DNA from 2 places in the Gordonia sp. 135 genome. Region 2 is predicted to be linked to the other one. Evidence: riboswitches for the same ligand, from Rfam matches in the RefSeq annotation. Region 2 holds a riboswitch; the other holds the start of a gene.
The links. Region 2 has a riboswitch for cyclic di-AMP ahead of GKZ92_RS14650 (C40 family peptidase). Riboswitches for the same ligand answer to the same signal wherever they lie in the genome.

Region 1 (7,289 bases), 2.0 Mb from region 2:
ACCCGCAACTCCACGCACGACGACCGGCCGTACGTGCACCTCGCCGTCGGCAAGAACCTCTACACCGTCGAACCGGTGCGGTGGTGCGACCTGATGCTCGACGAGTGCGACCCGCCGCTCGGCACGTCGCAGCGCGAGGCGCCCCGGGTTCCGGTGGCGGTCGGCGACACGGTGATGCTGTCGGTCTCCGGCGACATCGCGAAGGGACCCTGGAACCTCGCGGCCGTCTACTGGACGCCGAAGGGGCTCGTCGAAGACGAGCAGCCCCAGGCGTCGGGTGAGACGTACACGGTCACGCTGAAGACGGCACCCGAATTCGTCCTGCTGGGGGTCACCGTCTACCCGGCGTCGGCCCGGTTGACGCAGAACGACGAGATCATCCCGCGCGGAGTGCTGGCAGCACAGACCGCACCGGAGAATTTCCTGCAGTACCTCGGCTGACACCGCGGCGTCGAGGTCGGCGCTCGACGACCGGGGTTCAGCTCTCGAGTTCGCGGGCGACCGCGCGCACGACCTCGGAGATCCGCTGCGCGGTCTTGCGGTCGGGGTAGCGCCCCTTGCGCAGGTCCGGCTGCACCTTGCCCTCGAGCAGGGTGATCAGATCGGCGACCATGCCGTGCAGTTCATCGGGGGTGTGCCGCTTGGTGTCCTTGCGGGCGGCCTCGCGCACGTTCTTGGACACGCTCGGCGCGGGTTCGAGAACCTTGACGCTCAGTGCCTGCGGCCCGCGGCGACCGGCGGCCATGCCGAACTCCACCCGCTGCCCCGGCTTGAGGGCCTCCACCCCTTCGGGCAGGGCGGACGAACGGACGTAGACGTCCTCACCGCTCTCCTGAGCGAGGAAGCCGAAGCCCTTGTCCGCGTCGTACCACTTCACCTTGCCGGTCGGCACTGTGCTCACCCTCATCTGTACGTCGTAGATCTCTTGCGGATCTGCCTGTCACAACAAAAGACGCCGTCACCCATCACACGACCCACGGCGGAAAGTCCGTATGGGCCCAGACGGATGCAAGGCGCCTGCTGCGCCCCATGGTAGCCAACACCCCACCCCGCGGTCACACCATTACCTCAGCCCAACCCGTCACACCCTTGCGCGACGTCGCCCTCCCGGAGAGTGCACTACCGTAGACGGCATGCAGAAGACGACGTCCCCGCGGCTGCTGCAGGTGGCCATGGTGATCTTCGCGATCGGACTCATCGCCCTCGTGGCCTTGTTCGTGACCCCGCTGGTCACCGACGGCGACACGGCACCGACCTTCGTCTACCTGCTGACCATGTGCGCACCCCTGGGTTTTCTCCTCGGCCTGGTGTACGCACTCCGTGCCGGACGCCGAGCCAGGTGAGGACCCCGTGACAGCGACCATCGACACCACCCCAGACCTCGCCCCCGTCTCCGACGCCAAGGCTCTCCGGGCAGCGTTCAGCTGCTTCCCCAGCGGCGTCGTCGCGGTGTGTTGCCTACAGGGTGAGGGAGATTCGACCACGCTGATCGGAATGGCGGCGAGTTCTTTCACCACCGTCTCCCTCGACCCTCCGCTGGTGTCGGTGTGCGTTCAGAACACGTCGACGACGTGGCCGCAGATCCGTACCGCGCCGGCCATCGGGGTCAGCGTCTTCGCCGGCGACCAGACCGACGTCTGCAAACAGCTCGCCGGTCCGTCGGAGCGCCGTTTCGACGGCATCACACCGCTGCGCACCGACGCCGGGGCCGTCTTCGTCCCGAACGCCGCCGCCCATCTGTCGTGCACCATCCACAACGAGATCCAGGCCGGCGACCACACCGTCGTGCTGCTGGAGATCAGCACCCTGCGCGCCGATCCCGGCGTCGAGCCGCTTGTGTTCCACGCCAGCACCTTCCGTGCTCTCGAGGCCCGTAAAGACCCGAACGCCACGTGATCTGCAGGACAGCATGAGCACGGTCGGCCTCGGGATCCCCACGCCACGGTCGATGACGGCCGCGGCACCATCGGACGTGCCCACGCAGGGACCCCTGCGCGACACGTTCGGGCGGGTCGCGAAGGACCTGCGGGTCTCGGTGACCGACCGATGCAATCTGCGCTGTACCTACTGCATGCCGGCCGAGGGACTCGACTGGATGCCCAACGACGCGGTGCTGAGCGCCGACGAACTGATCCGTGTGCTGACGGTCGCGGTCCGGGATCTGGGGATAGAACGCATCCGCTTCACCGGCGGGGAGCCCCTGCTGCGCCGCGACCTCGAGCAGGTCATCGGCGCCGTCGCCGCCCTGCCCCGGCGACCCGAGATCGCGATCACCACCAACGGTCTGGGTCTCACGCGGCGGATCGACGGTCTCGTCGCCGCCGGGCTCAGCCGCATCAACATCTCCCTCGACACCGTCGACCGGGAACGGTTCGCCCAGATCACCCGGCGCGATCGGCTCGACGACGTGTTGGCCGGTCTCGCCGCCGCCAAACGCGCGGGTCTCGACCCCGTCAAGGTCAACGCCGTGCTCCCCGACCGCGCCGACCTCGACGCCATCCCCGACCTGCTCGCCTACTGCCTGGAACAGGGCTACGAACTCCGCATCATCGAACAGATGCCCCTCGACGCCGACCACGCCTGGCAACGGGCCCGGATGGTGACCGCCGACGAGATCCTGGCGACGCTTCGCACACGGTTCGATCTGCTGCCCGATCCGGCACCGCGCGGCAGCGCCCCGGCGGCCACCTGGATCGTCGACGGCCATCGGACGTCACGGGGCCCGGCCAAGGTCGGGGTGATCGCCTCGGTCACCCGCCCGTTCTGCGGCGACTGCGACCGCACCCGGCTCACCGCCGACGGGTCGCTGCGCAACTGCCTGTTCGCGTCGTCGGAGACCGATCTGCGCGCTGTGCTGCGCACGCTGCCCGACGACGAGGTCGACGCCGCCATCGCGGCGCTGTGGCGCACCGACATGTGGCAGAAGGCTCCCGGACACGAGGTGAACGCGGCCGGCTTCGTGCAGCCGACGCGGCCCATGTCCGCCATCGGCGGATAGGCTCGCCCCGATGAACCTCACCGTCCGCTTCTTCGCCGCTGCTCGCGCCGCCGCCGGCACCGAGTCGCGCGTCGTCGACATCGAGCCCGCGGCCACCCTCGGAGACCTCGAGTCGACGCTGTCCGCCGGCAACCCCGAATTGGCGACGGTCCTCGAGCGGTGTTCCTACCTCCGCGACGAAACGGCCTTCACTGACCGTTCACTACAGCTCGGCATCTGCTCGACACTCGACGTCCTCCCCCCGTTCGCCGGTGGTTGACACCACAGCCGCCCTGTGACCTTTCTCACATAACGGAGCGGTAACGAGATGGCCACGGGACCGCATCCGGCGCGATGAACTGCGAGGACGCCGAAAGTTGGTCGGGAGACCAGGTTCTGGAGAAAAAATAAGTTGTGGACAAGCAGGTGAATCGGCCGATCGAAGGACGTACTGTACGAAGCGACCTTCTCGAAGGTCACGGTAAGGAAACAGAACATACGTCCCGCCGGCCGCGCCGAGCCTCGCTCCGCCGGTGGGAACGACCGCACGAAATCTAGGAGCGAGGACGGGGGACCCAACCTCATCCCCTGAGACCGGGCACCACACACGGTGTCCTCGGGGTTAAGTCCCAGGCGCAGAACCGTGGTTAACAAATCATGGTGACGCACTGGGGCCGAGCAGCCTCTCGCTCGAACCCGACAGCTGACTTCGTAGGCGCGTGGAGAGAGGAATTCGATCTATGTCCGGACGTCACCGCAAGCAGACGACCAACTCGACCACCAAGACCATCACCAAGGTCGCCCTCACCGGCGCCGTCCTCGGTGGCGGAGCCGCACTCCTGGGCACCGGTACCGCGAATGCCGCGACCGACGCCGAGTGGAACCAGGTCGCCCAGTGCGAGTCCGGCGGTAACTGGGCCATCAACACCGGCAACGGCTACCACGGCGGCCTGCAGTTCTCGCCGAGCACCTGGAGCGGCCACGGCGGCGGCGAGTTCGCCCCGACCGCCGAGCAGGCCACCCGCGAGGAGCAGATCGTCGTCGCCGAGCGCGTGCTCGCCTCGCAGGGCAAGGGCGCATGGCCCACCTGTGGCGTCGGCCTGTCGGGCCACACCCCGCGCACCGCGCCGAGCGATGTCCCGGCCCCGATCGTCAAGAAGCTCCAGGACGGCAACGGCAGCTTCAGCCTCGTCAAGGCCCCTGAGGCCAGGACCACCGACGACGTCGCCAAGCAGGTCACCTCGGTTCTCACCGATGCCGGTGTGAGCCCCGAGGTCGAGAACCTCTGGAACGCGGCCAAGAACAGCGGTGTCTCGCTGAGCCCCGATCAGATCAAGATGTTCAACGACAACAAGCACCTGCTGCCCAACCCCTGACGAGTAGCAACCCTTACCTGTAGCAGCTCGGACACAATCCGCAGCGCACAGAGGGACCCAGACGAAGGGCCCCGCACGATGACTGATCCGTGCGGGGCCCTTTTCCAATTCTCAGCTGGTTTCCGACAACCCCGCAGCGTCGGAACCGAGAACCTGCAGCAGGGCGAGCGCCTCGGCGTCCGCCGAACCCGCCGGCGCACTGTAGAGAACCAGATGCTGATCCCGCTCGGCGAGCTCCAGCGAATCGCAGTCGACCGTGATCTTTCCGACGACGGGATGCTGCAGACTCTTCCGGAGCGTCGGTGCAGCTGCGACGTCGTGCTGATCCCACAGCCGGGCGAACTGTGCGCTGCCTTCCCGGAGATCCTCGATGAGACCGGCGACCGTCGGGTCGGAGGGATAGCGGGTCGCCGCGAGCCGCAACCTGGCGACGACGTGGTGACGGAACTCCGCGCCGTCGGAGATCCCGTACAGCGGCGCGGCGTCGTCGGTGAGGAACGCCCGACGCGCGAGATTGCGTTCGGCCGGGCCGAGTTCGCCGAAGTCCTCCAGAAGCGCAGCCGCCAGATCGTTCCACGCGAGAACCTCGAAGATCGCCGACATCACGAACCCCGCGGTCTGCGGCATGCGGCCCAACAGGGCGACGATGCTCGGACGCACGTCCCGCCGATGAAGGGCGGTGCGGAGTGGGGCTGTCCCGGCGAGCATGTGCAGGTGATCGGACTCCTCATCGGTGAGCAGCAGCGCACCGGCGATGCCGACGAGCACCTCCGCCGACGGGCGGGGTGCGCGACCCTGCTCGAGGCGTACGTAGTACTCGGTCGAGATGTGTGCGAGCACTGCGACCTCTTCCCGCCTCAGCCCGGGAGTCCGACGCCGGGTACCGGCCGGCAGACCGACGTCCTCCGGCTGCAAACGCTCGCGTCGACTCCGCAGGAAGGAGGCGAGCCCGTGTTTGTCCATACCTCGAGTGTGCGTCCGGTCGGCCGGCGGAGAGTAGTACAGCCTGTGCCTGAATGAGCTCGTCTGTCGCGGCCACGCTGAACGGCATGACACACAACCCCGACATCCGGTCCACCCCGTCCATCGGCCTGCTCCGCGGCAAGGTCGTCTTCATCAGTGGCGCCAGCCGCGGAATCGGCGCCGCCGCAGCTCATCTGTTCGCCCACGAGGGCGCCTCGGTCGTCCTCGGTGCGCGCGGCCTCGATGCCCTCGAGCAGATCGTCGACGACATCCGGTCGACCGGCGGCACCGCCGACGCGGTGGCCCTCGACCTGGCCGACGACGCGAGTGTCCACGCCGCGATCGACCGTGTCGAGGAGCTGCACGGCCGCCTCGACGGCGCGTTCAACAACGGTGCCGTCGTCCAGGAGGTACCCGGTCAGCTGCAGGACACCACGGCAACCGACATCGACCGGCAGTTCGCGGTGAACTTCCGCGCGCACTGGATCGCGATGAACGCCGAAGCGGCGCTGATGCGGCGCAGTCGCGGCGGCGCGATCGTGAACACCTCGAGCATCGGGTCACGACGCGCCAACCCCGACCTGCCCGCCTACGGCGCGATGAAGCGCGCGCTGAACAGCATCACCGAGACCGCGGCCGTGAGCTGGGCCCGCGACGGCATCCGCGTCAACGGGCTCACGCCCGGGGGCACCGCCACCGAGATGATCGACGAGTGGGAGGCGGCCAGCCCGGGCGTCACCCGCTGGATCAGCGACTCCACCCCGCTCGGCCGGATGGCCGAACCGCGGGAGATCGCCGAGGTCGCCGCGTTCCTGCTCAGCGACCGCGCCTCCTTCGTCACCGGCGCGATCGTGCCCGTCGACGGTGGCGCCGGGGCCTAGGCCGAGTTGATCCACTCCTCGGTGCCGTCGTCGTAGTACTGGTGCTTCCACACCGGGATACGCGCCTTGACCTCGTCGACGAGCCGGGCACACGTCTCGAACGCGGCGCGGCGATGGTCGGCGGCCACGGCCACCACGAAGGCGACGTCGCCGATCTCGAGTTCGCCGACGCGGTGCGAGACGGCGACCGCGCGGACACCCTCGACCGCCGACACCTCTTCGACGACCTCGGCGAGCACCTTCGGCGCCGTCGGATGGGCGGAATAGTCCAGTTCGGCGACGGTCCGGCCGCCGTCGTGATCGCGGACCGCCCCGACGAAGCCGACGATCGCGCCGGCCTTACCGTCCGAGGCGTCGGCGACCATCGCCTCGTGATCGGCGAGCCCGATCGGGGTGTCCGACACCGCGGTGTGTACAACCACTGCCATTTCGAGAGTCCTGTCCTGTCGCGGCGATCGGGGGACGATCAGTGATCCCCGCCGCGGATCTGGTCGAGAGCATGGTGCACGACGCCGGTGAGCACGGTCAGGCCGTCCCGCACACCGCCGGTCGAGCCCGGCAGGTTCACCACCAGTGTGGTCCCGGCGATGCCGGCGAGGCCGCGGGAGAGCACGGCCGTCGGCACCTTCGGCAATCCCGCTGCGCGGATGGCGTCGGCGAGGCCGGGGATCTCGACGTCGAGCAGCGGCCGTGTCTCCTCGGGGGTGCGGTCGGTGGGTGACAGACCTGTTCCGCCGGTGGTGAGCACGAGGTCGACGCCGGCGTAGACCGCGGCGCGGATCGCGGCGCCCACCGGTGGACCGTCGGCCACCACATCGCGTTCGGCGACGCGGAAACCCTGCTCGGCGAGCCAGTCCTCGATGATCGGGCCGGTGCGGTCGGGATAGACCCCGGTGCTCGCCCGCGTCGAGGCCACGACGATCTGCGCGACGCGTTGCCGCGCGGGGTCGGGCGAGGGGTTCTCAGCCATCGGCCGGGTCGTCCCGCAGCCAATCGCCGGATTTGCCGCCGGTCTTCTCGAGCAGACGGATGCCGTCCATGTGTGCACGCTTGTCCACGGCCTTGACCATGTCGTGCAGCGTCAGCCCGGCG
Region 2 (7,289 bases):
GTCAGATCGGGTGCGGCGTCGGCGAGACGGCGGTAGGTGCCTTTGCGGCCGACGTATTCGGCCACGCCCTCGGTGATCCAGAGCGGGGCGTCGAGAGCAGTTTGCGCACGGGCTGCAACATGCGTGAGTTCGTGGCGCAACACGACGGCGAGCGTCGGCGGGGCCAGATCATCGGCGGCCGGGGTGAAGACCACGCGCTGGCCGATGGCGGTGCGCCGAGGGAAATCCACCCGGCTGTAGACGGTCGCCGCGGCCGCCGCACCTATCGCGCCGCCTTGCCCGACCAGGGCGGCGAACTCGTCCTGGTCGGAGGTGGTCACGAGCACGGCGCGCCGATCCCAGGACTCTCCCCAGAATGCGGTCACCGCGTCGACGGCGTCGGGCAGCAGCTTGCGCAGGTTCGCCGAAGCCGGGCTGGTGCGGAGATAGCGGGCGATCACCGACGTCCCGCCGGCGGTGGCGGCGTCGGAGACAGACAGTCCGGGCAGTTCCCACAGCTGGGGCGGGGTCGGCTCCCCGCCGAGTGCCCCCGTGTCGCCGACGAGCTTCCACTCGTCGCCGTAGCGGGCGACCACGAACTGGGTCGTCACGACGACCTCGGGTTCGTCGACACCGGGTGCGCGTTCACCACCGAGGGCGTAGCGCAGCTCCACCGGCGCCACCCAGGCGTCCGAACTGCCGTTCGCGTCGAGAAGGCCTTGGACTTCGGCGGGTACCAGTGCCTCGGCCTCCTCCGTGGGGGCCAGCTGGTAGCGGAAACGGGCGAACTGCAACCGACCGTCGGAGTCTCCGCGGACAAACTGCCGGGGACGGAAGTTCTCCGCCGCGGTGACCCAGCGATTCTCGAACGCCGGGGTCGCCGCCTCGTCGAGCAGCGACCCGATCTTCTGCACCTCCCCGGAGGTGATCGTCGCGGTGAGGTCGTCCAGCAGGCGCGTCACGCCCTCGGCACGCTGTTGTTCGTAGGGATTGGCCGGGGTCGACGTCGTCGAGGGGCTGCCACGGGAGATCGACCCGTCGGCCGCGGACGGCTCCTGGCCGCCGCATCCGGTGGTCACACCGATGAGCAGCACGACCGCGGACGCGAGCGTCGGGCGCCAACGCCCGCGGAGTGAAACCACCAGTGGAGTCTAGAACCGACGGCCGGAGTTGAACGGACCGGCCTCGTCGAGCGGGACGACCTTGACCGGGACACCGAAGGTCGAGGCGTGGATGACGTATCCGTCACCGACGTACATCCCGACGTGGTGGGCGTCCGGGTAGTAGATGACCAGGTCGCCGGCCTTGAGGTCCTCGCGGGACACCGGCTGACCGCCGGCCAACTGCGCCTCACTCGACCGCGGGAGGGTCTTGCCGGCCTGCTTGTAGGCCCACACCATCAGACCCGAGCAGTCGAACGAGCTCGGGCCGGTCGCGCCCCACACGTAGGGATCGCCGATGCGCGTCAGCGCGGCTTGGACCGCGACGAGTGCGGCGGCGGTGCCCTTGGGGACGATCCGCGGGTCGAAGTCGAACTTCGGGCCGAGGAGGGCGGCGAGCTGCTTGCCGGTCATCGACTGGTAGATCGCGCGGATCTGGATCGCCTGCATCTGCAGGTCGGCCTGCTTGGTCTGGAGGTCTCCGCGGACCCGTTCGGCGCGCGAGACGGCCTCCGACGCCGCGAGTGCGGTCTGGTCGGCGTCCTTCTTGGCGGCCGCGGTGCGGGCGCGGACCTTCTTGATGGCGGTCAGGTCGGAAGCGGCCTGCCGCGAGATCATGTCGAGTCCCGACATCTGGTCGAGCAGTGCCTGGGGCGAGTCGCTGACCATCACCGCGTAGAGACCGCTGACGCGGGCGCCCTGGTAGCTGGCGCGCACGATGGCGTCGACCCTGGCCTGGTAGGAGGCGAGCTGCTCACGGCTGATGTCGAGTTTGCGCTGGGCGTCGGCCGCGGCCCGCTTGGCCTGCGCAACGATCGAGCGCTGCTTGTCGTACTCGATCTTGGCGTTGTGCATCGCCTCGGTGGTCTTCTCGGCCTCGGTGCCGAGCTGTTTGTATCGATCGAGAAGCTGATCCGCCGATCGCGCGGGCGCGGCCTGGGCCTGCCCGACGCCGCCGGTCGTCAGCGGGACGACGGTCACGATCGCCGCCAGCAGACACAAGGCGAGCATCATCGGGCCCGATCGAGCGCGCAGACGCATCGCGTTCACTAGTCCCTCCCCGGAAAGCACGGTCCAGTCACTCCTCTACCGCTTCGTTCCTCCCCCGCGGACCACCCTAAGTTCCCCCGATGGCCCCCGAGACTGGATCGGGCGGATCGCACAAAGCTCGCGACCCGCCCTCTCCTGATGCTCTTGTTCAGTTGGTCTCAGTACCGCCGGATACCGGTGAGCTGCCATTCCTTGACCGCGTCACGCTTCACGGGCGTGCCGTAGGTCGAGGAGTGGACGAACTGTCCGTTTCCGACGTAGATGCCGGCATGGCCGCCACCGTTGAAGATCATCACGTCGCCCGGCTTGGCCTCGCTGTAGGAGACCGCGCGCCCGCCACCGAGCTGGCCGTAGCTGTCACGGGGGATGTTCTTGCCGGCCTGCTTGTAGGACCAGTAGACGAGACCCGAACAGTCGAAGGCGTTGGGGCCGGCCGAACCGTACGAGTACGGCGAGCCGATCTTGCTCTCCGCAGCCTTGACGGCCTTCTGGCCGGCGGTCAGCTGAGGCTGCCCGAGGGGGGCGCCACCATGCGGACGGAACTGCTGCGGGATCTGGTTCTGACCGATACCCGGGATGGTGAACTGGCCGACGTTGGGGATCTCGACCGTGGCAGCCGGCGACTTCGCGACGGGCTTGGGTGCCGGGGCCGCTTCCGGGGCCTTCTGCTCACCGGGCAGTGCCGGGATCTCGAAGGTACCGAGCGGGGTGTGGACCGGGGCTGCAAGAGCAGGGCCGGCCGCGGCAGCGAGCGAACCGAGCGTGATCGATCCAGCGATCACCGCCTTCTTGGCAACCGTGCTCCCACGATTGGGCTGTTCCAAACGATGTTTGGCCACGAAGCGAGTTCTCCTTCAGTTTCTCCCTGTACCGCCGACCGAGTTAGCTGTCGGGTTCGGGCCGGAAGAGTGGCCCTACGCGTTTTCGGCACAGCCGTATCCCAGAAGGACACGTTTGCGCGTTGACGCGATTCACCCCGATCGGGACAGTCTCAGCTGGTCGTGTCAGTACCGACATCCCTGGCCGCGCTGCCCGAAGTAAGTGGTTCCCCGGTTCGCCCGTGAGGGCGATTGAGCGGTGACTTGTGCGGACCACTTCTGTTGAAGCGGGACGCTCCGCAAAGGTCTCAGAAAGGTTACGAAATCGTCGGCGCTGTGTCCACTAGGCACCGGACACGCAGTTCGCCACCGCTTCTCAGCCCGCCCGGAGTTCGGTCGACGAGATGACGCGAAATGGCTTCTGACGTGCAGTTTTATCGGTTCTTGCAGATCGTGCAGCGGCACTGGTGACCATTGCAGCCGACTGCAACACATCGATCGCGAGGTCCAGTTCCGCATCGTCGTCGAGGGCCTGCACCGTTACCGAAGCTCCACCTTCAACGGGTGCATCGTCCCAGTTCGGGCCACCGAAAAGCACGGTCATCATGCACCCGTCACAGGCGACGGGGCGGGCCGGGCAGGTTGCGCAGTCGACATGCATCGTGTGATCTCCATCTCATCTGGCCGCCGGAGGCGTTTGAACTCCGGATCGGGCGGGTCACGGCGGGCGATTTCGGCGCCGTCGGCGTCGATCTCTCACTTCGAGATGGAGACTAGGGACCACCACCGACAAACTCGCTCGCACAGTGTTCGACACATGCGTCACACGAGTAACAGGTGACGTCGGCGTACGTCCGCGCCGCGGCCCCGGGACCGAAACGGAACGAACGATCGGGGTGTCACATCCGCCGTGTCGGTGCGTCGAACTAATGTTCGCCTCGTGACGCGCAGGGATGGTGGCGGTGCAGCCGCAGGACAGGTGATCTCGGGACAGCTGACCTTCGCGGATCTCGAGGCCGCCGACCAGGCCACCGGCGGCGACGCCATGTCGAGCGAGTTCAGCGATCGCGCTCTGTTCGACACCACGCTCGTCGTCGTCGACCTCGAGACCACCGGCTCGAATCCCGCAGGCGACCGCATCACCGAGATCGGCGCGGTGAAGATCCGCGGCGGCGAGGTGATCGGCGAGTTCGCCACCCTCGTCGATCCCGGCCGGCCCATCCCTCCGCAGATCGTCACGCTCACGGGGATCACGACGGCGATGGTCACCGACGCCCCCCGGATCGAATCTGTGCTGCCCTCGTTCCTCGAGTTCGCCCGCGGCGCGATCCTGGTCGCCCACAACGCGCGCTTCGACATGGGGTTCCTGCGGCAGAACGCCCTCCGGCTCCACCTGGACTGGCCGTTCAGCCTCAGCCTCTGCACCGTGACGATGGCCCGTCGCATCCTGCCCCGCGACGAGGCGCCCACGGTCAAGCTGAGCGCACTCGCCGAACTCTTCGACGTCTCGGTCCGTCCGACCCACCGGGCCCTGGACGACGCCCGCGCCACCGTCGAGGTCTTCCACCGTCTCCTCGAGCGCGTCGGGAATCAGGGCATCTCGACGGTCGGGGAACTCACCTCCTATCTGCCGCGCACCGATCCGCGCCTGCGGGCCAAACGTCAGATGGCCGACCGTGTGCCCGCGCGGCCGGGCGTCTATCTCTTCCGCGGACCGTCGAACGAGGTCCTCTATGTCGGCACCGCGGTGGACCTCCGACGCCGCGTCCGTTCCTATTTCTCCGGCAGCGATCCCCGACGCCGCATCACCGAGATGGTCCTGCTGGCCGAGCGCGTCGACGTCGTCGAGTGTTCTCACGCGCTCGAGGCGGCCGTCCGCGAGCTGCGATTGCTCGCTGCCCACGCGCCGGCCTACAACCGGCGTTCGACGCAGCCCCACAAGGGATGGTGGGTGACGCTCACCGAGGAGCGCTTCCCGCGCCTCAAGGTGAGCCGCACGCCCACCGACGAATCCATCGGTCCGGTGGGCAACCGCAACAACGCGGCGACGGTGGCCGACGTGATCGCCGCGGCCGCCGGACTGCGCACGTGCACCAAGCGCCTCGGCGCCACCGGGTACCACTGGTGCCCCACTCCCGATGGCGTCCGTCAGCCCGGGGGATGCCATGCCGCCGCGGCGCAACCCCAGACCGTCCCGGATTACCTGCCGCGCGTGACCGCGGCCCGCCGGCTGATGCGCGGGGAGACCGACGACCTCCTCGACGAGCTGACCGCGCGCCTCGCCGAACTCTCCGAGGCGCAGATGTTCGAGACCGCCGCCCGCCATCGCGACCGGCTCGCGCTGACCATCGACGCCCTGGCGCGGTGTCAGCGGCTGGCCGCACTGTGCGCGATCGCCGAAATCGTCGTCGCCCGTCCCGATGAGGAGCGCGGCTGGCATTTCGCCGTCGTCCGTCACGGACGGCTCGCGGCGGCCGGGCGTGCACGGCGGGGCGTCTCCCCCATGCCGGTCGTCGACGCTCTCGTCGCCGCCGCCGAGACGGTCATCCCCGAGCCCGGGCCGCTGCGCGGAGCCCCGGCCGAGGAGGTCGCACTGATCTATCGGTGGATGACCGAACCCGGGGCCCGCATCGTGTCCACCACTGATCCCGTGGCACTCCCGGCGGGTTGCGCCGAACGCCGGCGCGGCTGGTCACAATCCGCGCGAGACGCCCGCTCCGTAGCCCGCGCCGTTGTGCACCGGACACCACGGGCGGCGCAGCACTCGCCGATCCGCGAGCTCGTGGCCACTAGGCTTGCGCCATGATCACTGCCATCGTCCTCATCCAGGCCGACATCCACCAGATCCCGGAGACCGCTCAGGCCGTGGCCGACATCGCCGGCGTCGAAGAGGTGTACTCCTGCGCGGGCGACGTCGACCTCATCGCGAAGATCCGCGTCCGCGATCACGAGCACATCGCATCCGTGGTGACCGGGCAGATCAACCGACTGCCCGGAGTGCTCAAGTCCGCCACCCACATCGCGTTCCGCAGCTACTCCAGCTCGGACGTGGAGGGTGGCTTCTCGATCGGCGAGAACTAACCGCGGGCGGCCGCCCCCAGCTGAGTGCTGAGCGCGGCCCATCGGTCGAGCAGCGCCGCCGCCGCACCCGAGTCGATGGCGTCGGCGGCGCGATCCTTGGCGGCGCCGAGCGCCTCGGTCAGCTCGACCGAGGTCATCGGGCCCTGCTGTTCGAACGCCACGATCGCGCCGGCGGAGTTCAGCAACACCGCGTCGCGTACGGGACCTGTTGTCCCCGAGAACAATTCGCGCGCGATAGCAGCGTTCGCGACCGCATCGCCGCCCTGCAGCGCGGACAGCTCCACGCGAGCGATGCCGAGATCGGCCGGGTCGATGCTGAGCTGGGACACCTGGCCGCCGACGACCTGCCACACCGTCGAGGTGGTGGTCGTGGTGAGTTCGTCGAGGCCGTCGTCGCCGCGCACCACCAGAGCCGAGCCGCCGCGATCGGCGAACGCGCTGGCGAGAACCGGGGCGAGGTCGGCGAAGGCGCAGCCGATGAGGCCGGAGGTGGGCCGGGCCGGATTCGTCAGCGGTCCGAGCACGTTGAACACGGTCGGGATGCCGATCTCCTTGCGCGGCGGCCCCGTGAACCGGAAGGCCGGGTGGAACACCGGCGCGAAGCAGAACCCGATGCCCAGTTCCTCCACACACTGCGCGACCGCGTCGGCCGACAGGGTGATGTCCACCCCGAGCGCCTCGAGTACGTCGGCACCGCCGCTCTTCGACGACGCCGCGCGGTTCCCGTGCTTCACGACCGGGACTCCGGCGGCCGCGATCACGATCGAGGTCATCGTGGAGATGTTGACGGTGTGCGACCGGTCGCCGCCGGTGCCGACCACGTCGACCGCCGGACGGCTCACCTCGACGAGCGTCGCATGGTCGAGCATCGCCTGCGCCAGCCCGACGAGTTCGCCGGGCGCCGCGCCCTTCATCTTCACGCCGACACCGAAGGCGGCGATCTGGGCGCCGCTGGCGCTGTCGGTCATGATCTCGTTCATCGCCCACCCCGCCTCTTCGGCGGACAGGTCGATGCGATCGGTGATCTTGCCGAGGATCTGCGGCCAGGTGAAGGCAGACTGTGCGGTACTCACAGGCAGAGAGCCTAGTGCCCCGCCCCGCCCGGCGGACGCTGCAGTACGGACCATCGTCGTGCGATTCCGCCGTGGCGGGAGCCCAGACTCGCCATCCGGGACCGTTCCTGGGACAGATGCATGGCGTC

Region 1: it holds a riboswitch for cyclic di-AMP, as region 2 does, so the genes downstream of both, GKZ92_RS05680 (transglycosylase family protein) here and GKZ92_RS14650 (C40 family peptidase) in region 2, are expected to answer to the same signal.

What each region holds. Positions count from the first base shown of each region.
Region 1 covers NZ_CP046257.1:1,239,683-1,246,971, reverse strand. Annotated here, with positions in the region: gene GKZ92_RS05710 (DUF2771 family protein) at 1-441, shown strand, start outside; gene GKZ92_RS05705 (cold-shock protein) at 479-892, opposite strand; gene GKZ92_RS05700 (hypothetical protein) at 1,134-1,343, shown strand; gene GKZ92_RS05695 (flavin reductase family protein) at 1,351-1,896, shown strand; gene moaA (GTP 3',8-cyclase MoaA) at 1,910-2,998, shown strand; gene GKZ92_RS05685 (MoaD/ThiS family protein) at 3,009-3,257, shown strand; cyclic di-AMP (ydaO/yuaA leader) riboswitch at 3,512-3,711, shown strand; gene GKZ92_RS05680 (transglycosylase family protein) at 3,718-4,353, shown strand; gene GKZ92_RS05675 (helix-turn-helix domain-containing protein) at 4,465-5,316, opposite strand; gene GKZ92_RS05670 (SDR family NAD(P)-dependent oxidoreductase) at 5,370-6,197, shown strand; gene GKZ92_RS05665 (molybdenum cofactor biosynthesis protein MoaE) at 6,194-6,625, opposite strand; gene GKZ92_RS05660 (MogA/MoaB family molybdenum cofactor biosynthesis protein) at 6,664-7,167, opposite strand; gene moaC (cyclic pyranopterin monophosphate synthase MoaC) at 7,160-7,289, opposite strand, start outside.
Region 2 covers NZ_CP046257.1:3,241,723-3,249,011, forward strand. Annotated here, with positions in the region: gene GKZ92_RS14640 (hypothetical protein) at 1-1,121, opposite strand, end outside; gene GKZ92_RS14645 (C40 family peptidase) at 1,131-2,180, opposite strand; gene GKZ92_RS14650 (C40 family peptidase) at 2,348-3,028, opposite strand; cyclic di-AMP (ydaO/yuaA leader) riboswitch at 3,046-3,276, opposite strand; gene GKZ92_RS14655 (hypothetical protein) at 3,384-3,614, opposite strand; gene GKZ92_RS14660 (DEDD exonuclease domain-containing protein) at 3,948-5,813, shown strand; gene GKZ92_RS14665 (Lrp/AsnC family transcriptional regulator) at 5,810-6,088, shown strand; gene trpD (anthranilate phosphoribosyltransferase) at 6,085-7,161, opposite strand; gene GKZ92_RS14675 (hypothetical protein) at 7,173-7,289, opposite strand, start outside.